3 regions of the Vibrio sp. THAF64 genome follow, and region 3 is predicted to be linked to each of the others. Evidence: predicted binding sites of a transcription regulator. Region 3 holds the regulator's gene; each other region holds the start of a gene.

Evidence for each region. The regulator PurR, encoded in region 3, represses purine synthesis genes. The targets are predictions, from matches to a motif close to TNANGNAAACGTTTNCNTNA.
Region 1: glyA (serine hydroxymethyltransferase) is a predicted target of PurR. The motif match lies at 4,589-4,608, and genes of this name have one in related genera.
Region 2: purL (phosphoribosylformylglycinamidine synthase) is a predicted target of PurR. The motif match lies at 4,734-4,753, and genes of this name have one in related genera.

Annotation. Positions count from the first base shown of each region.
Region 1 covers NZ_CP045355.1:2,706,719-2,714,915, reverse strand. The annotation lists gene FIU99_RS12645 (efflux RND transporter periplasmic adaptor subunit) at 1-548, shown strand, start outside; gene vexH (vibriobactin export RND transporter permease subunit VexH) at 548-3,658, shown strand; gene FIU99_RS12635 (YitT family protein) at 3,720-4,319, opposite strand; gene glyA (serine hydroxymethyltransferase) at 4,686-5,936, shown strand; gene FIU99_RS12625 (hypothetical protein) at 6,218-6,784, shown strand; gene FIU99_RS12620 (hypothetical protein) at 6,856-7,182, opposite strand; gene lipA (lipoyl synthase) at 7,316-8,197, opposite strand, start outside.
Region 2 covers NZ_CP045355.1:825,420-833,616, reverse strand. The annotation lists gene FIU99_RS03800 (DUF4250 domain-containing protein) at 1-97, shown strand, start outside; gene FIU99_RS03795 (DUF3622 domain-containing protein) at 156-506, opposite strand; gene purL (phosphoribosylformylglycinamidine synthase) at 674-4,570, opposite strand; gene mltF (membrane-bound lytic murein transglycosylase MltF) at 4,885-6,411, shown strand; gene FIU99_RS27680 (hypothetical protein) at 6,624-6,758, shown strand; gene tadA (tRNA adenosine(34) deaminase TadA) at 6,801-7,310, opposite strand; gene FIU99_RS03775 (AbgT family transporter) at 7,526-8,197, opposite strand, start outside.
Region 3 covers NZ_CP045355.1:2,424,098-2,432,294, forward strand. The annotation lists gene cmoM (tRNA uridine 5-oxyacetic acid(34) methyltransferase CmoM) at 1-718, opposite strand, end outside; gene elyC (envelope biogenesis factor ElyC) at 833-1,636, shown strand; gene torR (two-component system response regulator TorR) at 1,689-2,402, opposite strand; gene torD (molecular chaperone TorD) at 2,640-3,287, shown strand; gene purR (HTH-type transcriptional repressor PurR) at 3,504-4,511, shown strand; cyclic di-GMP riboswitch class I at 4,657-4,743, shown strand; gene FIU99_RS11095 (TfoX/Sxy family DNA transformation protein) at 4,930-5,523, shown strand; gene FIU99_RS11100 (TVP38/TMEM64 family protein) at 5,663-6,358, shown strand; gene FIU99_RS11105 (DUF2007 domain-containing protein) at 6,355-6,666, shown strand; gene FIU99_RS11110 (alpha/beta fold hydrolase) at 6,663-7,466, opposite strand; gene glgA (glycogen synthase GlgA) at 7,633-8,197, opposite strand, start outside.

The DNA.
Region 1 (8,197 bases), 280 kb from region 3:
TGGTCAGTGCGGGTGATGAATTAGTGGCACTGGATGATCTTTCAGTAATGCAGTTAGATTTACAAGTGCCGGAGCGCTATCTATCTCAGATCTCTAAAGGCATGAAAGTAACATCAAAGACGGCAGCATGGAATGATGCTGTGTTCAGTGGCGAAGTCGTGGGTATCGATTCACGAATCAATGAAGAAACCCTTAACTTAAGGGTTCGTATCCACTTTGACAATCCGAAACAAAGCCTCAAACCGGGCATGTTAGTGGCTGCGGATATGGATTTTCCTCCAATGGAAGCGCCGATTATTCCTGTTCAGGCACTCGAATATTCTGGCACCAAACGTTACGTCTACGTGGTTGGTGACGACAACAAAGCGGTTCGCACTGAAGTCTTCTTAGGCGCTCGTATCGGCAACCAGGTCGTGATTGAAAAAGGCCTGGATATTGGCCAGAAAATCGTTGTTCAAGGCATTGTGAACATGCGCGATGGCGTTGCCGTGAGTGAACTGGGTGAAGATGGCAAACCACTGAATAATGAGCAAGAAGGTAACAGCTAATGTGGTTATCTGATGCTTCAGTAAAACGACCCGTTGCGGCGGTCGTTCTCAGCTTGCTGCTGTGTGTATTTGGTATTGTCTCTTTCAGTAAACTGGCGGTACGCGAAATGCCGGATATTGAAAGTCCGGTTGTCTCAATCAGTACCCGTTATGAAGGCGCTTCAGCGACCATTATTGAAAGCCAAATTACGACTGCACTGGAAGACCAGCTTTCTGGTATCAGCGGTATTGATGAAATTGAATCGACCACGCGTAATGGCAGCTCACGAATCACGATTACTTTTGAACTTGGTTATGATCTCAATACTGGTGTCAGTGACGTTCGGGATGCGGTTGCACGTGCGCAGCGTTCCTTGCCTGATGAGGCGGATGATCCCATTGTTTATAAGAATAATGGCTCCGGTGAAGCGTCTCTCTACATCAATCTGAGTTCTTCAGAAATGGATCGGACCCAGTTGACGGACTATGTCGACCGAGTTCTGCTCGACAGATTCAGTTTGATCTCGGGTGTAAGCTCGGTGGACGTGTCTGGCGGCTTGTACAAAGTCATGTACGTTAAGCTGAAACCAGCCCAGATGGCGGGGCGTGGAGTTACGACTTCTGACATTACTGCGGCACTGAATAATGAAAATATTGAAAGCCCGGGCGGCGAGGTACGTAACGATCAGATCGTAATGTCGGTTCGTACTGCTCGCAGCTACAACGTGGCTGAAGATTTTGAATATTTGGTGGTTAAGCGTGCCAGTGACAATACCCCCATCTATCTGAAAGATGTGGCTGATGTCTATATTGGCGCGGAGAACGAAAATTCGACCTTTAAGAGTGATGGTGTTGTAAATGTCAGCATGGGTATTGTGCCTCAATCGGACGCTAACCCGCTTGAAGTGGCAGACTTAGTGCATGATGAAGTGGAGAAAATCCAGCAATTCCTTCCATCGGGAACTCGTCTTGCCATCGACTATGATTCAACCGTTTTTATTGAGCGTTCGATAGCAGAAGTGTATAGCACTCTGTTTATTACCGGTGGTCTGGTCATTCTCGTGCTGTACATATTCATTGGTCAGGCACGAGCCACGCTGATCCCAGCAGTAACGGTGCCTGTTTCTTTGATTTCATCCTTCATGGCCGCTTACTACTTCGGTTTTTCCATCAACCTTATCACGCTGATGGCGCTGATATTGTCGATTGGATTGGTGGTCGATGACGCCATCGTGGTGGTGGAGAACATCTTCCACCATATCGAGCGGGGTGAAAAACCACTATTAGCGGCATACAAAGGGACACGTGAAGTTGGCTTTGCCGTTGTGGCGACAACTCTGGTACTGGTCATGGTTTTCCTGCCCATCTCGTTTATGGATGGTATGGTCGGCCTGCTGTTTACCGAGTTTTCGGTACTGTTGGCGATGTCGGTGATTTTCTCATCACTGATTGCATTGACACTGACTCCAGTACTGGGCAGCCAACTATTAAAGGCTAACGTGAAACCAAACCGCTTTAACCGTTTCATCGATCGCATGTTTGGTCGTTTGGAAAGCGGTTACCGTAAAGTATTGCGTGGAGCCTTGAAATGGAAATGGGCAGCGCCTCTGATCATTTTGACCTGTATCGGCGGAAGTTGGGGCTTGATGAAGCAAGTGCCTTCTCAGCTCACGCCATCTGAAGACCGCGGGGTGATCTTTGCCTTTGTTCGTGGCGCTGATGCTACCAGTTACAACCGCATGGCTGCGAACATGGATATCGTCGAGGAGCGCTTGTTGCCGCTACTGGGCGAAGGTTTCCTTAAGTCCTTCAGTATTCAATCGCCAGCCTTTGGCGGTAACGCCGGTGACCAGACGGGTTTTGTCATCATGATTCTGGATGACTGGAATGATCGTGATGTAACGGCTCAGCAGGCGCTAGGAGAGGTAAGAAAGGCGCTGGTTGGTATTCCTGATGTTCGTGTCTTCCCATTTATGCCAGGCTTCAGAGGTGGTTCTAGTGAGCCCGTCCAGTTCGTGTTAGGTGGTTCTGATTACCCTGAGCTGAAACAGTGGGCCGAAAAGCTTGAGCAGTTAGCGGAAGAGTCTCCGATCATGGAAGGGGCGGACATTAACTATTCTGAGCGAACCCCTGAGCTGGTGGTGACGGTTGATAAACAACGTGCGGCAGAGTTGGGTATCAGCGTATCAGAGATTTCTGAGACCTTAGAAATTATGCTTGGCGGTAAGAGTGAAACGACTTTTGTCGAGCGTGGTGAAGAATATGATGTTTATTTACGCGGTGATGAGAACAGCTTCAATAACGCGACGGATCTAAGCCAGATTTATCTGCGAACCAGCTCTGGCGAGTTGGTGACACTGGATGCGGTCACCAAGATTGAAGAAGTGGCTTCGTCGATTCGTTTGTCACACTACAACAAACAGAAATCGATTACCGTAACGGCTAACTTGTCTGACGGGTATACCTTAGGTCAGGCACTGGACTTCCTAGATCAACAAGCGGTGGAAATTCTGCCGGGCGATATCTCAGTCAGCTACTCTGGTGAATCGAAAGATTATAAAGAGAACCAATCCAGTATTCTGGTGGTGTTTGGCTTAGCACTGCTGGTCGCGTACCTAGTCTTGGCAGCGCAGTTTGAAAGTTTCATTAACCCACTGGTGGTGATGTTCACTGTCCCTATGGGGGTATTTGGCGGCTTCTTGGGCTTGTTCTTTATGAGTCAGGGGCTGAATATCTACAGCCAGATTGGCATGATCATGTTGATTGGTATGGTGACCAAGAACGGTATCCTGATCGTTGAGTTTGCGAACCAGCTTCGTGATCGCGGCTTCGAATTTGAGAAAGCAATAGTCGATGCTGCGGCACGTCGTCTGCGCCCAATCATGATGACGGCATTTACTACGCTTGCTGGTGCAATTCCGTTGCTCTTATCGACAGGGGCAGGTTATGAAAGCCGAGTGGCGGTAGGTACGGTGATCTTCTTCGGTATGGGCTTCGCAACGCTGGTGACTTTGTTTGTTATTCCTGCGATGTACCGATTGATTTCAGCAAGTACGCAATCACCGGGACATGTGGAAGCTGAACTGAACAAAGAGCTAAGTCACGATGTGAAGGCCAGAACCTCACACTAATCGCAGCAACTAATAACGCAAAAAAGCCCGCAATTCGCGGGCTTTTTTTATCTAGTGGTTCTCAACCGTAATTGACGGAATAACGGGTTGGTTTGTGATTCATAGCTAACACAACATTGAGCAGGATAGCGCCCAGAATGGATAACCCGATGACTTCAGGAGAGACAAAAAAGAATGAAGCGAACAAGATGCAACAATCGATGGCTAGCTGAGATTTGCCCACTGAAATGCCGAACTTATCCTGAATAAACAGGCAAAGTACGTTGAAACCGCCGAGACTTGAGCGATGACGGAACAGTATAAGCATACCCAAACCCATCAGTAACCCACCGGCAACCGCGCAATACACAACGTTGACCGTTTCAAGGCTGACGACCAGAGATAGGTGGTCTGCAAACACAGAAACCAAGGCACCAGAAATAGCACTGTTGAAGGCAAATCTTGAGCCAAAACGCTTCCACGCGAGTAAATAAAAAGGACTGTTGGCCAAAAAGTAAAGCGTACCGAAGGAAAGTGACACAAACTGGCTCATAAGCAGGGCCAAACCTGTGGTGCCTCCGGTTAACAGATTTGCAGATTGGAGGAAGAAAACGCCCTGAGCGACCAGAAATGTTCCAGTTAAAATAGCAATCCAATCTTCTTTGCGTGAGTGTTTTTCCATCAATTTGAAACTTTTACAGTAGATAATGGCGCGCATACTATTTAAAAAATGAGGTTTTCGGTAGCTTGAGAAGCAAATTTAAGGTAAACCTATGTAATTATCGTTTTACGGGGTGTAAAGGGAAAAATTGACACTTTTCATATTTATACGATTTAGAAAGGTGACAATATGACAATCCTTGTAGAACCACATGAAGAATCTGCATGAGAAAAAGTAAAACTTTCTCTTTATGGCCAAGATCAAATTATGTAGAATGCGCGCTATTAACGTGATGCAAACGTTTGCGTGAATCAATTTACGTAGATTAATAGGGTCATTGGTAGGTTTTTTGCAAATTTCAGTTTAAATCTGAGTCAGGAGATACAGATGCTAAAGCGTGATATGAACATCGCAGATTACGATGCGGAACTGTTCGCAGCAATCCAAGAAGAAACTCTTCGCCAGGAAGAACACATTGAACTAATCGCTTCTGAAAACTACACGAGCCCACGTGTAATGGAAGCTCAAGGTTCTCAGCTAACAAACAAATACGCTGAAGGCTACCCTGGCAAGCGTTACTATGGCGGTTGTGAATACGTTGATAAAGCGGAAGCTTTGGCAATTGATCGTGCATGTCAGCTATTCGGCTGTGAGTACGCTAACGTTCAACCTCACTCGGGCTCACAAGCAAACAGCGCTGTGTACATGGCATTGCTAAATCCAGGTGATACTGTTCTAGGCATGAGCCTAGCGCATGGTGGTCACTTGACTCATGGCTCACCAGTAAACTTCTCTGGTAAACACTACAACGTGATTCCTTACGGTATCGACGAAGCGGGTCAAATCAACTACGACGAAATGGAGCAACTTGCTCTAGAGCACAAGCCTAAGATGATTATCGGCGGCTTCTCGGCTTACTCTCAAATCGTTGACTGGGCTCGCATGCGTGAAATCGCAGACAAAGCCGGCGCGTACCTGTTCGTAGACATGGCGCACGTTGCGGGTCTAATCGCAGCAGGCGAATACCCAACGCCAGTCCCTCACGCTCACGTAGTGACGACGACTACGCACAAGACATTAGCAGGTCCACGTGGTGGTCTAATCCTGTCTAACGCTGGCGAAGATATGTACAAGAAGTTGAACTCAGCGGTATTCCCTGGTGGTCAGGGTGGTCCTCTGATGCATGTTATCGCAGGTAAAGCGGTAGCGTTCAAAGAAGCAATGGAGCCGGAATTCAAAGCATACCAAGCGCGCGTAGTGAAGAACGCTAAAGCGATGGTTGCCCAGTTCCAAGAGCGTGGTTACAAGATCGTTTCTAACGGTACAGAGAACCACCTGTTCCTAGTTGACCTCATCGACAAAGACATCACAGGTAAAGATGCAGATGCAGCACTTGGCGCTGCAAACATCACGGTAAACAAGAACTCAGTACCAAACGATCCACGTAGCCCGTTTGTGACTTCTGGCATCCGTGTAGGTTCTCCAGCAATCACTCGTCGTGGTTTCACTGAAGAAGATGCCAAAGAGCTAGCGAACTGGATGTGTGACGTTCTAGATAACATCGGAAATGATGATGTTATCTCGGCAACTAAAGCCAAGGTTCTAGAGATCTGTAAGCGTCTACCTGTTTACGCTTAAATAGCACTCAGCATAGAACCATAAAACTTCCAGTTTTTGGTTCCACTAACTGTATGCTGCAATAGCCTCCTTCGGGAGGCTTTTTATTTTTTGCGAGTTTACTTCATAAAGATCAACTGGATAAACCAGTATTCCTCTAACTTCCCCTATCATACATATTGCTCATTCATTAACGATTAAAAACTAAAACATAATCACAATGTTTCATATCTATAATTGATTGGCATTGAGTTTAAATCTATATACTTAGTCTTAATTGGTAATTCATAAGGGAGAGTTGAATGCGTCCAACGAAAGAAAACCTGACCGCTTTAGTAGGCAAAAACATTGAAATGGATATACGCCTATCATGCCGGCCAGAGAACAGCGAAAATGGCTATTTGGAGAAGCAATATGGCGTCACTTTGCTGGAGCGCGATGGTAAAGTTGTTTTGACTCGTGATGATTCATCAGTCGATGCCGGCGTATGGGTGCCTTATGCTGAAACGAAAGCGGTAGTAGGGCGTTACACGGGCAGCGGTGTTGGTTGGTTGGCATCTGGCCCTTTCAGCGGCTGTGAAATGGCTATTGGTGTGGATAAGGACCAGAATCGTGTCTTTGCTGCGCATATTGCTAAGCAGAGTGGTTCTACGGCTCCAGCCGATTACCGCAAATTTCGGACTGATGCGAAAGCAAGCGAGTTCTACTGGAACCGTATTCCTATGCCTTTTGAAGACAAATTTTCGTGCGCCTATGTCTTCGTGATCTGTTCAACGGATGGCATTATCTCGATGAACTCGCTAGAAGTTGAAGTGACCAGCATGGGGGGCAGCAACGGTAAGGTGTTGTCGGTAAGGACGTTTAAGTAGCTTAATCCACGGATGAGATGCAATAAAAAAGGTTGATATCATATCAACCTTTTTTTGATTCTAGCTTGAGCTTATTTTGAAATGCTCAGCAGAGTGCCTGACTTACATTTGAAAGAGTAGTACTTGCGGCTTTCGCTGAACTTACCTAGGCCTTCACCATCACAGTAATCGATGTTGATGTCACGCATGGTTTCTAGAGTAGCTTCACTAGTTAGAGCAAATTTAGAACCGTCAGCACAAACGATACGTACGCGACCATCATCGCTTACAGAGTAAAGCTCAACCTCTGTATTACACAGCTCAAAAGAAGCTTCACGGAAATTGTCTTGCTGTGTATTAGAAGCGCAACCTGCTGTCAGTGCGGCAAGAGCGACAGCAACAAAACCTAATTTTTTCATAATAATTCCTTGGAAGATGTACTTTTTAGTGTTGTTAGGGGTAAGCCTATAGAAGAGTTGTGTCTCATTCAAGAAACGAAATTAAAAAGGGCTGACTTATGCAGTCAGCCCTTTCTATTAACTAAAAGAACACTTAGCTTACTTCCACACCTTGTGCCTGAAGATCAGCGTGGTAAGAAGAACGGACAAATGGTCCACACGCAGCATGGGTAAAGCCGAGCTCCAAAGCAATCTCTTTGAGCTCATCAAATTCTGAAGGTGGTACGTAACGCTCCACTGGAAGATGGTGGCGACTTGGTGCCAAATACTGGCCTAGAGTCAGCATCGTCACACCGTGCGCACGCAGGTCTTTCAAGACTTCGACGATCTCTTCTTTGGTTTCACCTAGGCCCATCATCAAGCCTGATTTAGTCGGTACATCTGGATGCTGCTCTTTGAATTTCTTAAGCAGTTGCAGCGACCATTTGTAGTTTGCACCAGGACGAGCTTTGCGATACAGACGAGGGGCCGTTTCCAAATTATGGTTGAAGACATCTGGTGGATTGTCTTTCATTAATTCAAGTGCTACATCCATACGGCCGCGGAAATCTGGAACCAGAGTCTCGATGCGGATGTTTGGATTTTTGGCACGAATCTCACGGTTACAATCGGCGAAGTGCTTGGCACCACCGTCACGAAGGTCGTCGCGGTCTACGGAAGTGATAACCACGTATTTTAGCTTCATGTCGGAGATAGTCTGAGCCAGCTTTTGTGGTTCATTCTCTTCTGGAGCAACCGGGCGGCCATGTGCGACATCACAGAATGGACAGCGGCGAGTACAGATTGCGCCAAGAATCATAAAGGTCGCCGTGCCGTGGTTAAAACACTCAGCCAAGTTTGGACAAGAGGCTTCTTCACATACCGAGTGAAGGTTGTTTTTACGCATTGCCGATTTGATATCTTGAATACGTTGGCTGTCAGCAGGCAGCTTGATCTTCATCCAGTCTGGTTTGCGCAGAATTTCTTTTTGCTCAGT
Region 2 (8,197 bases), 1.6 Mb from region 3:
GCTGGCGACGTATTTTGATATCGATAAGTCAGCACTGGAGACTAAACTCGCTTCCGCAGGTTTTGATTTCCTACCAGAAGCAGGACAATTTCGCTAATCAAAGCGTTATCGGATACAAAAAACCGCCTAAGCAGGCGGTTTTTTATTAGAAGTGATTACTCTTCGTCGAAAAAGTCATCTTCATCATCTAATTCAGCTTGCGCTGCGGCTGCGCGCTTCGCTTCTTCGTAACGTGCTTTCTTTTCAGCGGCTTCTTGCGCTAGGCGCTCTTCACGTTCAACACGAACTTTACGTGCTTCGCCTTTTCGTTCGTTACGTGCCGCTTGGTTTTGAATAAAACCAGCTAGCTCTTTGTCCGCCCATTCTTGCGCTAGAGCTTCTGTTTCAAAGCCTGCTTCTCGCTTAGATACAGATGTTTTACGTGAAGTCACTTGGCGAGTAATTTCTGCACACCAACCGTTACGCTTTTCAGTCACACGAATGGCAAATTTTTTGTTGTTCGACATATTCATTTCCTAAGGGATTCTAATGGAGTATTGAGGGATTTAGCCATCCCTTGGCAAGCGCGGTATTAGAGCGCAAAAAAGAGCCCTTGGCTATAGATTTTTCAACAAATAAAAAAGCGCAGACCTTACGATCTGCGCGTTTACTTTGTAGTGACGATTAAAGTCGATTAACCGATGTTCTTACGTGCGTTTTGGAACATGCGCATCCAAGCGCCATTCTCGCCCCAGCCTTCTGGAGACCAAGAGTTCGCCACTGTGCGGAATACACGCTCTGGGTGCGGCATCATGATAGTCACGCGGCCATCTTGAGTCGTTAGACCTGTGATTGCGTTTGGTGAACCGTTCGGGTTGTTCGGGTATTGTTGAGTTGCATTACCGTGGTTGTCCACGTAACGCACTGCAACCGTTCCTGATGCTTCAATCGCCGCTAGGTGGTCTGCATCGCGTACTTCTACGCGGCCTTCACCGTGAGACACTGCGATTGGCATACGAGAACCTTCCATACCGTCAAAGAAGACAGAATCAGACTTCTGCACTTCCACTAGGCTGAACCGAGCTTCAAAACGCTCAGATTCGTTACGAACGAAGCGTGGCCATAGGTCTGCACCCGGGATTAGCTCTTTCAGGTTCGATAGCATCTGACAGCCGTTACACACACCTAGAGAGAACGTATCTTCGCGCAGGAAGAAGCCTTCGAACTGGTTACGAGCTTGCTCGTTGAACAAGATAGACTTCGCCCAACCTTCACCCGCACCTAGTACGTCACCGTAAGAGAAACCGCCACAAGCCACTAGGCCTTGGTACTCTTCAAGAACAGCTTGACCCGTTAGGATATCGCTCATATGGATATCAGTCGCTTCAAAGCCTGCACGGTCGAACGCTGCTGCCATCTCAACGTGAGAGTTAACGCCCTGCTCACGTAGGATTGCCATCTTAGGCTTAGCGCCTTTCGCGATATATGGCGCTGCAATATCTTCGTTCACATCAAAGCTTAGTTTCACGTTCAGACCTGGATCTGAGTTGTCTTTCTTCGCTTCGTGCTCTTGGTCAGCACATGCTGGGTTATCACGTAGACCTTGCATCTTGTGCGTTGTCTCAGCCCAGATAGTACGTAGTTCAGTACGGTTACGCTCTAGAACCACTGTGTCACCAGAAGTGATGACTAGCTCGTCTGACGCTTCAACAGAACCGATAACGTGTGAACATGCTTCAAGGCCGTTCGCAGCTAGCGTTGAAAATACAGCGTCTAGATCATCATTCTTAACCTGAAGTACTGCTCCTAGCTCTTCGTTAAATAGCGCTGCTAGTGCGTCATCACCTAGGTCAGCGATGTCCGCTTTAACACCACAGTGACCTGCGAATGCCATCTCAGCAAGCGTAGCGAATAGACCGCCATCACCCTTATCGTGGTATGCCACTACTTGGTCGTTCGCAACAAGTGCTTGAACGCCTTCGTAGAAACCTTTTAGTTGTGCTGCGTTGTCTACGTCTGCTGGCTTGTCACCAAGCTGCTTGTAAACCTGTGCTAGTGCTGTTGCGCCTAGACGGTTTTGACCGTTACCTAGATCGATAAGAACCAGTGACGTGTCACCTTTGTCTGTGCGTAATTGCGGAGTGATTGTCTTACGAACATCTTCAACACGAGCAAACGCAGTGATGATCAGAGATAGTGGCGAAGTAACTTCTTTCTGCTCGCCATTCTCTTCCCACTTGGTCTTCATCGACATTGAGTCTTTACCCACAGGGATCGTTAGGCCAAGTGCTGGACATAGCTCTTCACCCACCGCTTTAACCGCTTCGTAAAGACCTGCATCTTCACCTGGGTGACCTGCTGGAGACATCCAGTTTGCAGACAGTTTAATGTGTTTGATATCACCGATGTTTGTCGCAGCGATGTTCGTGATTGCCTCACCAACAGCCAGACGAGCTGAAGCACCAAAGTCTAGTAGGGCAACTGGTGTACGCTCACCCATCGACATCGCTTCACCGTGATAAGTGTCGTAGCTTGCTGCGGTTACTGCGCAGTTTGCTACTGGAACCTGCCACGGGCCAACCATTTGGTCACGCGCAACAAGACCAGTCACCGTGCGGTCACCGATCGTGATTAGGAATGTTTTTTCTGCAACCGTTGGAAGACGTAGAACGCGATCTGCTGCTTCGTTGAGCTCAATGCCGTCACGGTTTACTGCTGGGTTGTTCGCTTTTAGCGTTTTTGCATCACGGTGCATCTTAGGCGTCTTGCCTAGAAGTACGTCCATTGGCATGTCGATTGGCGTGTTGTCGAAGTGTGAATCTTCTAGTTTCAGATCGCGCTCTTCTGTTGCAACACCGACTACTGCGTATGGTGCACGCTCACGCTTACAGATTGCGTCGAATACTTCCATGTTCTCTGGCGCAACTGCCATTACGTAACGCTCTTGAGATTCGTTACACCAGATCTCAAGTGGGCTCATGCCTGGTTCGTCGTTTGGTACGTCACGCAGTTGGAAGATACCACCACGTTCGCCATCGTCTACAAGCTCTGGAAGTGCGTTAGAGATACCGCCCGCGCCCACATCATGGATGAACGCAATTGGGTTAGCATCGCCAAGTTGCCAACAACGGTCGATCACTTCCTGACAGCGACGCTCCATCTCTGGGTTCTCACGCTGTACTGAAGCAAAGTCTAAATCTTCTGCGGATTGACCAGACGCCATTGAAGATGCTGCACCGCCACCAAGGCCGATGTTCATTGCAGGACCACCAAGAACGATTAGGCTTGCACCGACTGGGATCTCTTTCTTCTGCACGTGCTCGTCACGGATGTTACCCATACCACCAGCAATCATGATTGGCTTGTGGTAACCACGAACCTCTTCACCGGCGTGAGAGTTCACTTTTTCTTCGTAAGTACGGAAGTAACCCAGTAAGTTTGGACGACCAAATTCGTTGTTGAACGCCGCGCCACCAAGTGGGCCTTCGAGCATGATATCTAGTGCGTTAACGATGCGACCCGGCTTACCGAAGTCTGTTTCCCATGGCTGTTCAAAACCAGGAATACGTAGGTTAGATGTCGTGAAACCAACTAGACCGGCTTTTGGCTTACCGCCAATACCTGTTGCGCCTTCGTCGCGGATTTCACCACCAGAGCCAGTAGATGCGCCCGGCCAAGGAGAGATAGCCGTTGGGTGGTTGTGCGTTTCCACCTTCATTAGGATGTGCGCTTTCTCTTGATTGTAACCGTACTGGCGAGTTTCTGGGTTCGGGAAGAAACGACCTACATCTGAACCTACCATTACCGCTGCGTTATCTTTGTAAGCAGACAGTACATTTTCTGGTGTGGTTTCGAAGGTATTCTTGATCATCTTGAACAGAGACTTTTCTTGCTTAACACCGTCGATAGTCCAGTCTGCATTGAAGATCTTGTGACGACAGTGCTCTGAGTTCGCTTGTGCAAACATCATGAGCTCGATGTCAGTTGGGTTACGGTCTAGCTTGTTTACGAACGCATCGTAAAGGTATTCAATTTCGTCATCAGCAAGTGCAAGACCTAGGGTAACGTTTGCGTTTTCAAGCGCAGCGCGGCCGCCATTAAGTAGATCAACATCAGCAACTGGTGCTGGTTCCGCAACTTGGAAAAGTGCAGCGGCAGAGTCAAAATCTGTGAAAACTACTTCCATCATACGATCGTGAAGGATCGCCTTTAGCTCAACGAGTTGAAGCTCAGAAAGTTCTGCTGGTGTTTCGATGTAGTAAGCCGTACCACGCTCTAGACGAACGACTTTATCTAGACCACAGTTATTAGCAATGTCAGTCGATTTTGAAGACCAAGGCGAGATAGTGCCAGGGCGAGGAGTAGCAAGTAGAAGAAGACCTGCAGGCTCGTGCTCTTCAATTGTAGGACCGTAAGTTAGGAGCTTTTCCAACTTCTCAACTTCTTGAGAATCAAGATCTGCTGATAATTCAGCAAAGTGAGCAAACTCAGCGTAAATACCTGTTACAGGTAAGCTTAATTCACGACAAAGCTCTAGAAGCTTGTTAACACGAAACTCAGAAAGAGCTGGGGAGCCACGCAAAATTCTCATGTGCTTAGGTCTCTTATGCAATTGATTAAGGTGATATTGGAATAAATTCAGTGGGTTAGACTGTTTTACTTCGAAGCTATTCCCTAAGGATTAAAAACCTATGCCGATTTCACCTCTCCTTTGCGGGCGCATTATAAAGGAATTATTTTTGTGATGTAACACCAAAAGCAACCGTTTGCGTCATTTTTTTCGTCAAATTTGAATTACAGCAAAAATCCCAATTTTAAATCTTTAACCCGAAGTGACTCTGATTGTCTTGCCTTGTTATGACACTTTGATATAAATGCCCTACTGGAAGTATGAGAATGATGTGAATGAAGAAGCATTACTTGAACCGTTGGACATCAATCAGCGCCTTGCTGTTTTCTGTATTGATGTTATCCGGCTGTCAAATTGAGTCAGAGCCCAAAAGTGATTTAGACCAGATACGTGAGCGTGGTGTGTTACGTGTCGGCACTCTGAATAACCAGCTGTCTTACTATATCGGTCCTGATGGCCCAGCAGGTTTGGATTACGAACTGGCCCGCGAATTCGCCAATGAGCTTGGTGTGCAGTTGGAAATGAAACCAGCCTACCGTATCTCGTCGTTATATCCTGCGCTAGCCAAAGGTGAAATCGACATTATTGCTGCAGGTTTGACTCAGTCACCTGAACGTATGGAGCGATTCCGACCTGGCCCCGCTTACTACTACGTCAGCCAGCAAGTTGTGTATAAAAAAGGTAAGAAACGACCACGCAACCTAGAGCAACTCCTCAATATCCACCCCGTACCAACAGATGATGGTGAAGAGCTTCCTATCCTTAAAATCATCAGTGACTCTCACGTTAAACAAACTCTGAGCGCCATCAAACAAGAAGAGCACCCTGACTTTGCCTTTGAAGTTGACCCAGATGCTGAAGTGAGTGATCTACTAAAACAAGTATCTGATGGAGAGCTGATGTTCACTGTTGCCGATTCAGTCGAAGTCTCTTTATCACAACGTATCTATCCCGATATTGCGCTCGCATTCGAGCTGACAGAAGATCAGCCAATCTCTTGGTTTGTTCGTCGTTCTGAAGATGAAAGCCTTTATGCGCTTATGATCGAATTCTTCGGCTACACCAAACAATCTGGTCACCTAGCCTCTTTAGAAGAAAAGTATATCGGTCATATTGGCAGCTTCGATTACGTTGATACCCGAGCTTTTATTCGTGCGCTCGACTCTAAGCTTCCACAATGGTCACCTCTGTTTAAAGAATACTCAGATGAGTTTGACTGGCGACTCGTGGCGGCACTGGCTTATCAGGAATCGCACTGGAACCCGCTTGCTAAATCTCCGACAGGTGTACGAGGCATGATGATGTTGACACTGCCAACCGCTAAAAGTGTTGGCGTCACCAATCGTCTCGATCCTAAGCAGTCAGTTCGTGGAGGTGTTGATTACCTGCGACGAATGGTGTCTCGCATCCCCGACTCCATTGATGAGCATGAAAAAATTTGGTTTGCCCTTGCATCGTATAACGTCGGCTATGGTCACATGATGGATGCCCGAAGACTCACGAAGAAGCAAGGCGGTAACCCAGATGCGTGGGCTGATGTGAAAGATCGCCTGCCGTTGCTGCGCCAGAAAAAGTACTACAGCCAAACCCGCTATGGCTATGCACGCGGTGATGAAGCGAGAAACTACGTCGAGAATATTCGCCGCTATTACCAGAGTATCATCGGCCATGTCGAACAGCAGACCACGGACAACAGTGATGTCAACATTGATGATCTCGCCGTGATTGAAGTGCCAGACAGCCCTATCTCAGCAGCTTCAGCGGTATCTTCAGCGGCGCCAGTTGAAGAAATACAAGAATAGAAACAAACCGTTAAAGTGCCCAGCCATTGATTAATGGTTGGGCACTTGAATTTTACTTGCCTGACCCAAACATAGTATCGTGAGCCAGCCTTTTCGGTAGCATTATTTAAATGGTAACAATTGGCTGGTAAAAGACGAGTTACATAACGTAATCAATGCCTTCGATACAGAAAGCAATCATAGAGTTCTAACCCACAGTAGGAGGTTGTTTTATGCGTAGACGTAAAATGCAGTCAAAACGCCTTAATAAAACCGTTGCGGCAAACCGCCGTAAAAGAATGCTCAGCAATAACAAGAAGAAAGTCATTGCCCGTCATCGAGCTTTTATGCAGCTAATTTGTGCATAAACCAGTTGGCAAACACCTTGAATCAGGTGTTTGCTGAAAACCCTACCCTTCTGAACGCTTCATTTGTTTTTGCGCTTTTTTCTCTTTACGACGACGCTTAAAGAACGCCTGAAGCTGGCCTCGACACTCTTCTTCCATCAGTCCTTGTTCAATATCGGCATAGTGATACGCCGCTTGATGTTCAAACAGATTGAGTACTGTTCCTGCAGCCCCCGCTTTTAAGTCCGGAGCACCATAAACAATGCGTTTCACTCGGCTATGGAGTAAGGCCCCCGCGCACATAGGGCATGGCTCTAGCGTAACGTATAATGTTGTATCCAACAGTCGGTAATTTTCCAGTACTTGGCCGGCTTTACGCAGCACCTGCATTTCAGCATGAGCCGTCGCATCATGATGACCAATTGACTGATTCCATCCTTCAGCAACGATCTCACCACCTTTCACTAGTACGGCCCCAACTGGAACCTCTCCCTCAGCTTCGGCCTGAGCCGCCAACTCCATAGCACGGCGCATGAAAAACTCGTCTTGAGGGGAAAACTGTGAATCTGACAAAAGGAAGCTCCGGTTGTATAAGTAAACGGCTAGGGGTAGCAAATTCTACCCGTATGAACGCGGAAGTGAAAGCAGGACGCAGAGCACCTCACATAAACTACTTCTTAGCACTAAAAAGAAGCGCCAGTCTTTCGACCAGCGCTTTTAAAATCCTAATACCTAAATAGTTGGTGTTGCGCAGTTAATAACTGCTACAGCGCCAAATCTGACCGTATTTACATTGTGTAAGTGTATGGTGCTTGAATACCTAGCGGAATGCCTAACATCCAGTAAGCCACTAGGAAGATTGACCAACCGATTAGCATAGCAATCGAGAATGGCATCATTAATGACGCTAGCGTACCAATACCAGTCGACTTCACGTAGCGCTGGCAGTAAACAACCACTAGAGGGAAGAATACCATCAGAGGTGAGATGATGTTCGAAACAGAGTCACCCACACGGTATGCCGCTTGTGATAGTTCTGGAGAAATACCAACAGCCATTAGCATAGGCACCAGAATTGGACCAATCAGTGCCCATTTCGCTGATGCAGAACCGATTAGAAGGTTTACAGAAGCCGTTAGAAGAATCATACCAATGATTGTTGCTTCACCTGGTAGGTTCATCGCTTTCAGACCTTCTGCACCGTATAGCGCTAGCATAGTACCGATGTTTGATTGCGCGAATGCAGATAGGAATTGTGCACAGAAGAACGACATTACGATGTATGCGCCCATCGTAGACATGGTGTCCGCCATCGCTTTGATGATGTCATTACTTGTCTTGAACGTGCCAGAAACGCGACCGTAAACGTAACCCGGAATGATAAACAGGATGAAGATCAACGGAACGATAGACTTCATGATTGGCGCAGAGAACGCTGTGATCTCACCTTCCGGTGAACG
Region 3 (8,197 bases):
ACAGCTGTCGCTCAAGTGCCACCACATCTTCTGTCTTATAGTCGCCCATGTATTCTCTGTTTCCGATGTAATCACTAAAACAGCGAATACCAGCTTTGCCACAGATTTCAAAGCCAGCGTCCTCGATCCACTTGTAGACCTCTTCTGGTTTAAGCCCTTTCTGCGGCTGTAACTTAAATCGTTTTCGATGCGGCATACCCTCTAATACATGAGGAATGTTGCCACATACGACATTCTTGTAGACCAGACCATGATGGTTGTAGAACATGATGGAAGCTGCGCCCCCCGGTTTCACCTGCTCAAGCACCGTTTCTAAAGCGGGTTTCGGGTCTGCCAACCACTCCATCACAGCATGGAACATGGCCACATCAACGGGCTGCTCCAGATGCTCTGCAATGTTCTGAACTGGCGAATGAATCAAGCGATACTGCTCAAGCAAGCCATTTTTTTCAATATCCTGCTTGGCTAGTTGCAGCATTTCCAAAGATAGATCACATAAAGCGACGCGATGTCCGAGTTTAGCCAGCTTTTGCGACATTTGTGCTAAACCACCGCCAGCATCCAGCACATCGAGGCTTTTCCTGCTACCATTAACCGCACAAAGTAGTTGTTCAAGTTCTTCCCAAACAATGACTTGGCGTATCTCTCCTTTATCGGAGCCGTAGATGTTTTTTGCAAATTTGTGGGCAATATCGTCGAAATTGCGGTCTTCAGTCACGGCGGCTTAGGTTATCATGTCGAATCGTGCTGCTATTCTGTCATAAGAAAGGCAGATATAAAGAGGGATTCTCTTAAATTAAAATCAATTGGTGTTTTTTCGGACTATTTAAGTATGTTTGAGCTGAAAAAAGTGGTGTCATCCCTTTTAATGCCTTTGCCAGCAATGCTGATCATCGGTTTTTTAGGTCTGATGCTGATTATGTTTACAAGGAAGCAAAAAACAGGCTGTTTTGTTGTTCTATTCTCTTTCATTGGCATTTTTCTCATTGCATTCCAGCCAGTTTCATCTCGTCTCCTGATGCCACTTGAGCGTCAGTATTCTGCATTTTTTCCTGTCGATGAGACGATCGACTACGTTATGGTCTTGGGCAGTGGTCATGTGGTGGATGATAAAATTCCGCCCACTTCTGAGCTTAGTCGCACCGGCCTGATGCGATTGGCAGAAGGTATTCGCATTATGCGCATCTATCCGGGGTCTAAATTGATCCTGTCTGGGTACGCCGGAGGGTCTGAAGTCAGTAACGCACGTATGATGGCGAAAGTGGCTCTAGCTCTGGGGGTTTCAAAATCCGATATTATTTTGCTCGAAACCGCAAAAGATACGTGGGAAGAGGCAAGGCAAGCGGCGGCATTTGTTAAACGCAAAAAGTTGGTTGTGGTGACATCAGCCAGCCATATGAAGCGCGCGCTGAATGAATTCCATTCTGCGGGCCTTAAACCTTACCCTGCTCCGACTAACTATTTGGCGCACGATAAGGTGACACAGGCTTGGGCAAAATACGCACCGAAGGCAGTCTATCTAGAGCAAACAGAGCGCTATTGGCACGAAACATTAGGCCGTATCTGGCAATCTCTGCGTGACTGGGCATCCGATTACGAAGAGAAAGCAATACAAGCTTCCGATAGTAATGTTTAATTAAAAAAATACCGAGGGCATGCCTCGGTATTTTTTTGCTTGTCTGTTTAGGTCAATCACCCGCAAACATGTACCCTTCACCATGGACGGTAACAAAGATTTGTGGGTTCTTGGGGTCAAATTCCATCTTAGCGCGCATGCGTCGAATTAACACATCAATAGTACGATCATTAGGTGCATCGACTCTGTGACTAATCATATTAAGGATACGTTCACGGCTCAGTACTTGATTCGGGTATGAGGAAAGAGCTACTAACAGCTCGTATTCTGCTTTGGTCAGTTTCACGGGCTCGCCATTTTTACTCAGAGCGCGACGCTGAACATCGAAAGTCCATTCCGCAAAACGTACCACATTACCTTCATTTTTATGCTGCTCATTGACGTCGATGGCATTGCGAGCAGCGGCAATTCGCCACAATAGGTTTTTAACACGAACAAGCAGTTCACGAAGTTCGAACGGTTTGGTTACATAATCGTCTGCGCCCATTTCTAGACCTACGATTTTATCAATGCTATCCGTGCGTCCTGTTACCAGGATAATTCCAATATCCGACTGACTGCGAAGTTCGCGAGTGAGCATCAACCCATCTTCACCAGGAAGATTGATATCAAGCATCACTAAGTCAATCGCATGATTTTGTAGCGTGTCGCGCATTTGCTCGCCGCTTTCGGCTTCGCTGACCTGATAACCTTCATTTTGAAAGTACCCAACCAACTTGCTGCGAGTCACTGCGTCATCTTCAACTACTAATACGTGATAGCTCATTTACACCACTTAATTACACTTGGAATTGTCTTCACTTGTATTCTATTCATAATCAGTAACAATTCTAGTCTTTGTCCGCTTACTATCCAGAAACCTGAGTGTTTATTGATTCAAAACAAACCTAGTCTCTGGCGTTCATAACTTTCCATTTTTGCACTCAACCTGAAACAACCACCATTACCGCTATTCATTTTTATTCGTTAAACTAATAGGTAGAATTTTCAGGAGTCTGAACTAATGCAAGAAATCAAAGCATTCAACGAAAAACGTGCCGAAATATACTGGTGGCTGTCGAGCCTTTATGCCAAAGAGCTCACAGAAGATAACCTTCAGCAGTATCACTCAGCAGAGATCCGATCTTTCTTGACCGGACTTGGTGAAAACTCCCACCTTAAGCCAGCAATAGAGCGCGTAATTGACGCATTAAATCGACTGATGGATCGCGATGATGCACAACTGGAACTCGCCGCTGATTTCTGCGATTTGTTTCTAAAGTCAGATAAGGATTCCGCACTGCCTTACGCGTCAATGTACATTGGCAAGTCTGGCCTGCTCAATGATCAGCCTGCTACTGATATGGAAAAGCTGATGGCAGAGCATGGCATCGAGGTCGAAAAGGGTCTTAATGAACCAGCTGACCATATCGCTATTGAGCTCGATTTCCTTGGCAATCTGATCATCCGTTCTAATGAGTTAGAGCAAGACCGACATATGGAAGAAGCGTTTTCAGAGCAAGAGCAATTTATCCAGCAACAGCTCCTCAGCTGGATTCCACAATTTAGTAAAAAGTGTCAGGCGTTAGATGAGTTTGGATTTTATTCTGCAGTTTCATTGCTGTTGATCGCCTTTCTTGAGTTGGATTGTGCCTATCTGAAAGGCGAGTAACCATATAGTAATTGTGTGATACATAACTTATCACTGTTACGTTTTTTATTTGCTCTTCTGTTGTTTGCGGTCTAAAATCGTGACCGCAAACGATAAAAACGAATGAACTAGAGACAAACCGCTGAATACAGCGGTTTTTGTGTTTCTGATACTTTCTGCCAAATTATTCTACAATCTGAATATGCTTCCTGGCAGTCATCGACAGGACAGAACCTTATGGCCACTATAAAAGACGTGGCACGCTTAGCTGGCGTGTCTACTACAACCGTTTCTCACGTAATTAACAAAACTCGCTTTGTTGCTGAAGCGACTCAGGAAAAGGTAATGGAAGCCGTTACCGAACTGAATTACGCCCCCAGTGCTGTTGCCCGTAGCTTAAAGTGCAACAGTACACGCACCATTGGTATGCTTGTTACTCAATCTACCAATCTGTTCTTTTCTGAAGTCATCGATGGTGTTGAGAGCTACTGTTATCGTCAAGGCTACACTTTGATCTTGTGTAACACTGGTGGTATTTACGAAAAGCAACGCGACTACATTCGCATGCTGGCAGAAAAGCGTGTCGATGGCATTTTGGTTATGTGTTCTGACCTGACTGAAGAACTGAGCGAAATGCTGGACCGCCATAAAGACATCCCAAAAGTAGTTATGGACTGGGGCCCTGAGAGTTCTCAAGCCGATAAGATCATTGATAACTCAGAAGAAGGTGGCTACCTCGCGACGAAATACCTTATCGATAACGGTCACAAAGACATTGCTTGCTTAAGCGGACACTTTGAAAAGGCAGCTTGTCAGGAACGCATCCTAGGATTCCGTCGTGCAATGGATGAAGCGAATCTAACCGTGAAAGAAGATTGGATTCTTGAAGGTAACTTCGAATGTGATACTGCGGTATTAGCGGCAGACAAAATTGTCGCCATGGACGACAAGCCAACCGCAGTATTCTGCTTCAACGATACTATGGCACTTGGCTTAATGAGTCGTCTACAGCAGAAAGGTATTCGCGTACCTGAAGATATTTCTGTGATTGGTTACGATAACATTGAGCTTGCAGAGTACTTCTCACCACCGCTAACAACGGTTCACCAACCTAAACGTCGTGTTGGTAAAAACGCGTTTGAAATCCTTCTAGAGCGTATCAAGGACAAAGAACACGAAAAGCGTGTATTCGAAATGCACCCTGAAATTGTCGTGCGTGATACGGTGTACAACTTAAACAAATAGCATGCTCAATAGTCCGACTAATAACTCAATCTATTAGTCGGACATATCATTTTCACGCAATTTCCTTGAACCAAGATCACATTTGATCAATAGAGATGTGATACTTACCTCAAATTTTATTTATCCTTAAAATGTTCGACTAATGCCACGAACAGGGCAAACCACTTCGAAAGAGTGGGACGCAAAGCTTCCGGCCTGACTCAGGAGACTGAAAGGTAGCGGGGTTGCCGATGGGCAAAAATGCAAACGATCCGTATCGTTTAAAACAGTACACTGTAATTGTTATCTAGAGCTAAGTAACTAACGTGTGAGTTTTATTTCGGTATGACACCTTACTGACACTTTATCTGCATTATTTTGCTATTCTCTCGGACCTGAATTTGGTGGCGTATAATAATATACACCGAGATAACACAGCATGGATAAACCAATACTTAAAGACTCGATGCGGCTTTTTGATCAGCTTGGTCGTATAAAATCGCGTTCGATGTTCGGCGGATTCGGAATCTTCGCAGACGACACAATGTTCGCATTGGTGGTCAACGATAAGCTTCACATCCGCGCGGATGACAAACTGGCTAGTCAATTCAAATCTGAAGGCTTAGAACCCTACGTTTATAAAAAACGAGGTTTTCCGGTCGTTACCAAATATTTCGCTTTAACTGACGATGTGGCTTCCTGCCCAACTCGTGCTCTCGCCCTCGCACAAAGTGCATTGGCGATAGCTAAGAAAGAGAAAACGTCGCAGGCTAAAACACGACCAAATCGCCTCAAAGACCTACCGAACCTCCGTCTGGCAACAGAACGAATGCTAAAGAAAGCAGGTATCGATAGCGTTGAAAACCTTGAAGAGGCAGGTTCAGTAGAAGCGTTTAGGGCCATTCAGGCAACGCACTCTGCTGAGGTCTCTCTTGAATTGCTATGGGCGCTTGAAGGGGCGATTAACGGAAAACACTGGTCAGTGATTCCACCAGAGCGACGACAAGAGCTGGTCAACAAACTGAACAACTGATCGACAAAATTGATGAAAAGCCAACCACTCAGGTTGGCTTTTTTATTGTTTGTGAAATTTAATCTTTGCCAAACGGTTCTTATTTGTTAACAATTTTTATTGAGTCGAAAGCCTGAGACTCGAAACAGAGGAAGTCGTTATGAATAAGAAACTTGTGTTGGGTGTCCTGCTGGTTGGCCTGATCGTTTTTCTCGGTATTAACTTTGGTCAATACCTCACCTTAGAAAACGCGAAAGCCCAACAAATAGCGCTTTCTGAATACATCAATAACAACTTTGTGCTTGCAGCCGTTACTTATTTCTTGGCTTATGTCGCCATTACCGCCTTTTCGATCCCTGGTGCAGCGGTGGTCACTCTCCTCGGCGCAGCTTTGTTTGGTTTCTGGACCAGTCTACTACTTGTTTCTTTTGCCAGTACCATAGGTGCGACACTAGCCTTTTTGAGCAGTCGTTTCCTCTTGCGTGACTGGGTTCAGAGTAAGTTTGGTGACAAGCTGAATGCCATCAACCAAGGCGTTGAAAGAGACGGTGCTTTTTACTTGTTTTCATTGCGCCTGATCCCCGTGTTCCCGTTTTTCCTGATCAACCTTCTAATGGGTCTGACACCACTTTCAACAGCGAGATTTTATCTCGTTAGCCAGTTAGGTATGCTGCCAGGCACTGCGGTGTATCTGAATGCAGGTACACAATTGGCACAAATTGACAGCTTGTCAGGAATCGTATCTCCGTCTGTCTTAGCCTCATTCGCACTACTAGGGCTTTTCCCTGTCATTGCTAAATGGGTGATGGCAAAAATTAAAGGCGCGCCTCAAGCACAAAATGGGAGCCCTTCTTGAAGATATTCACCGCCAATAACCCACCAGAAGCTCACATTGTTTGCGAGCTTCTTAAATCAAACTGCATTCCATGTGAAGTGCGAGGAGAAGGTATGTTTGGCTTGCAGGGTGAAGTCCCTTTCGGTGAAAACTCCCAACCCTATATATGGCTTCTCGATAGCAAGATGTATAATCAAGCCAGCGCTATCATTGAACAATATATGCAGCAAACACTGGTTGGCTCGGAATGGCAATGTGAGGAATGCGGAGAAACTAACGAAGCACAATTCGCTATCTGCTGGCAGTGTGGTGCCGCTGGCCCTGCTTAGTTGGTAATGGCTTGTTGTTTAATGAAGGCAATAGAGTGTTGATTAAATTCTTCTGGACGCTCTACGTTGCACACGTGGCCACAATCGGGAATTTCCAGTAGCGTACTTTTCTGGTGCGCTGCGACCATTTCTTTGACCGGGCGAATAAACATGTAGTCCCTTTCCCCCATTAGATACAATGTAGGAATTGGTAATTCACGCTCTTTAAAGTATCGCATCATCGGATTCACATCAGCCGTGAGAATAAACCAACGTTTAAACTCTTTCTGGCATAGCTTCTTCGCTTCGCGGATAAACAGGTGGCGGGATTCTTTTTGTGTACGCTGTGGCATGACGATATAAGCAAATAAGCTGTACAACCACATATAAGGCACGATGTGCTTACACAAGTTACCCAGCTTCACCAAAACTTGTGAACGCGTGTTCAAACGCGTTACAGCGCCTCCTAGAACCATAGACTTAACCCGGCCAGTCGACATCTCTGCCAAGTTTCTTACGATAATGGTTCCTAAAGACATACCAACGAAATGCGCTGATGTAATCTTTAAATGGTCCAAAACCTTAAGAATATCCGCGGTAACCGCTTTGAATGTATAACGATTTGAGATCAACTCTTTGATGAAAGGGTTAGACTTACCGTGTCCACGAAGATCCACCAACAGTAAGTTAAAATGCTGTCGATAAGCTTTGATCTGCTTGAACCAGATAGATGAACTGCCACCTGCACCATGCACAAAAACCACCCACTCATTACTGGTTGGGTGCAAATATGTTTTATGGAAGAGAAGCGTTTCGCTCATATTCTCGCAATCAGTTAGGTCAATAATTTTGTGTCGGGCAGAGTATCACAAACTCTCTATCTTTTAAGTCAGCTTATGCCAATTAAGCCCACAATTACCACAAATTAACCCTAAATTTAACTCAAAAAAGGCGCCATATAGGCGCCTTTTTTCATAGTAATTGTTATCAATCTAATGCACTGTGATACAAACTCAAATACTCATCCGCCGCTTTGTTCCAGCAAAAATCTTGTTGCATTGCGTATAACTGAACACGCTTGAGTTCACCGGGCTGCTGAGCGTACAACAGCAATGAGCGTTGCAGCGTTAAAAGCAGTTCTTTAGGCTCTGGCAGTTCAAACACAAAGCCAGTAGCGGTCTCTGGATCAGCATCATAATCGTTAACACTGTCTTTTAATCCTCCAACACCCCGAACAATCGGCAATGTGCCATAAGCCATGCTGTAGATCTGGTTTAAGCCACAGGGTTCAAACTCAGACGGCATTAGGAAGAAATCAGACCCAGCTTCCACCAGATGAGCCAATTCGTTGTCGTAGGCCTCTATAAACTTGAACTTATCACTGTGTAAGGCTTCGATATCTTTAAGCTTAGATGCCAGAACTGGGTCACCTGTACCAACAATGACCAGCTGAACCTCATAACGCAAAAACTGGTCGAGTATCGGCAGTAAGTAATGGACACCTTTCTGGTTCGTCAGCCGACATACCATGCCATACACTGCGCCGTCATTT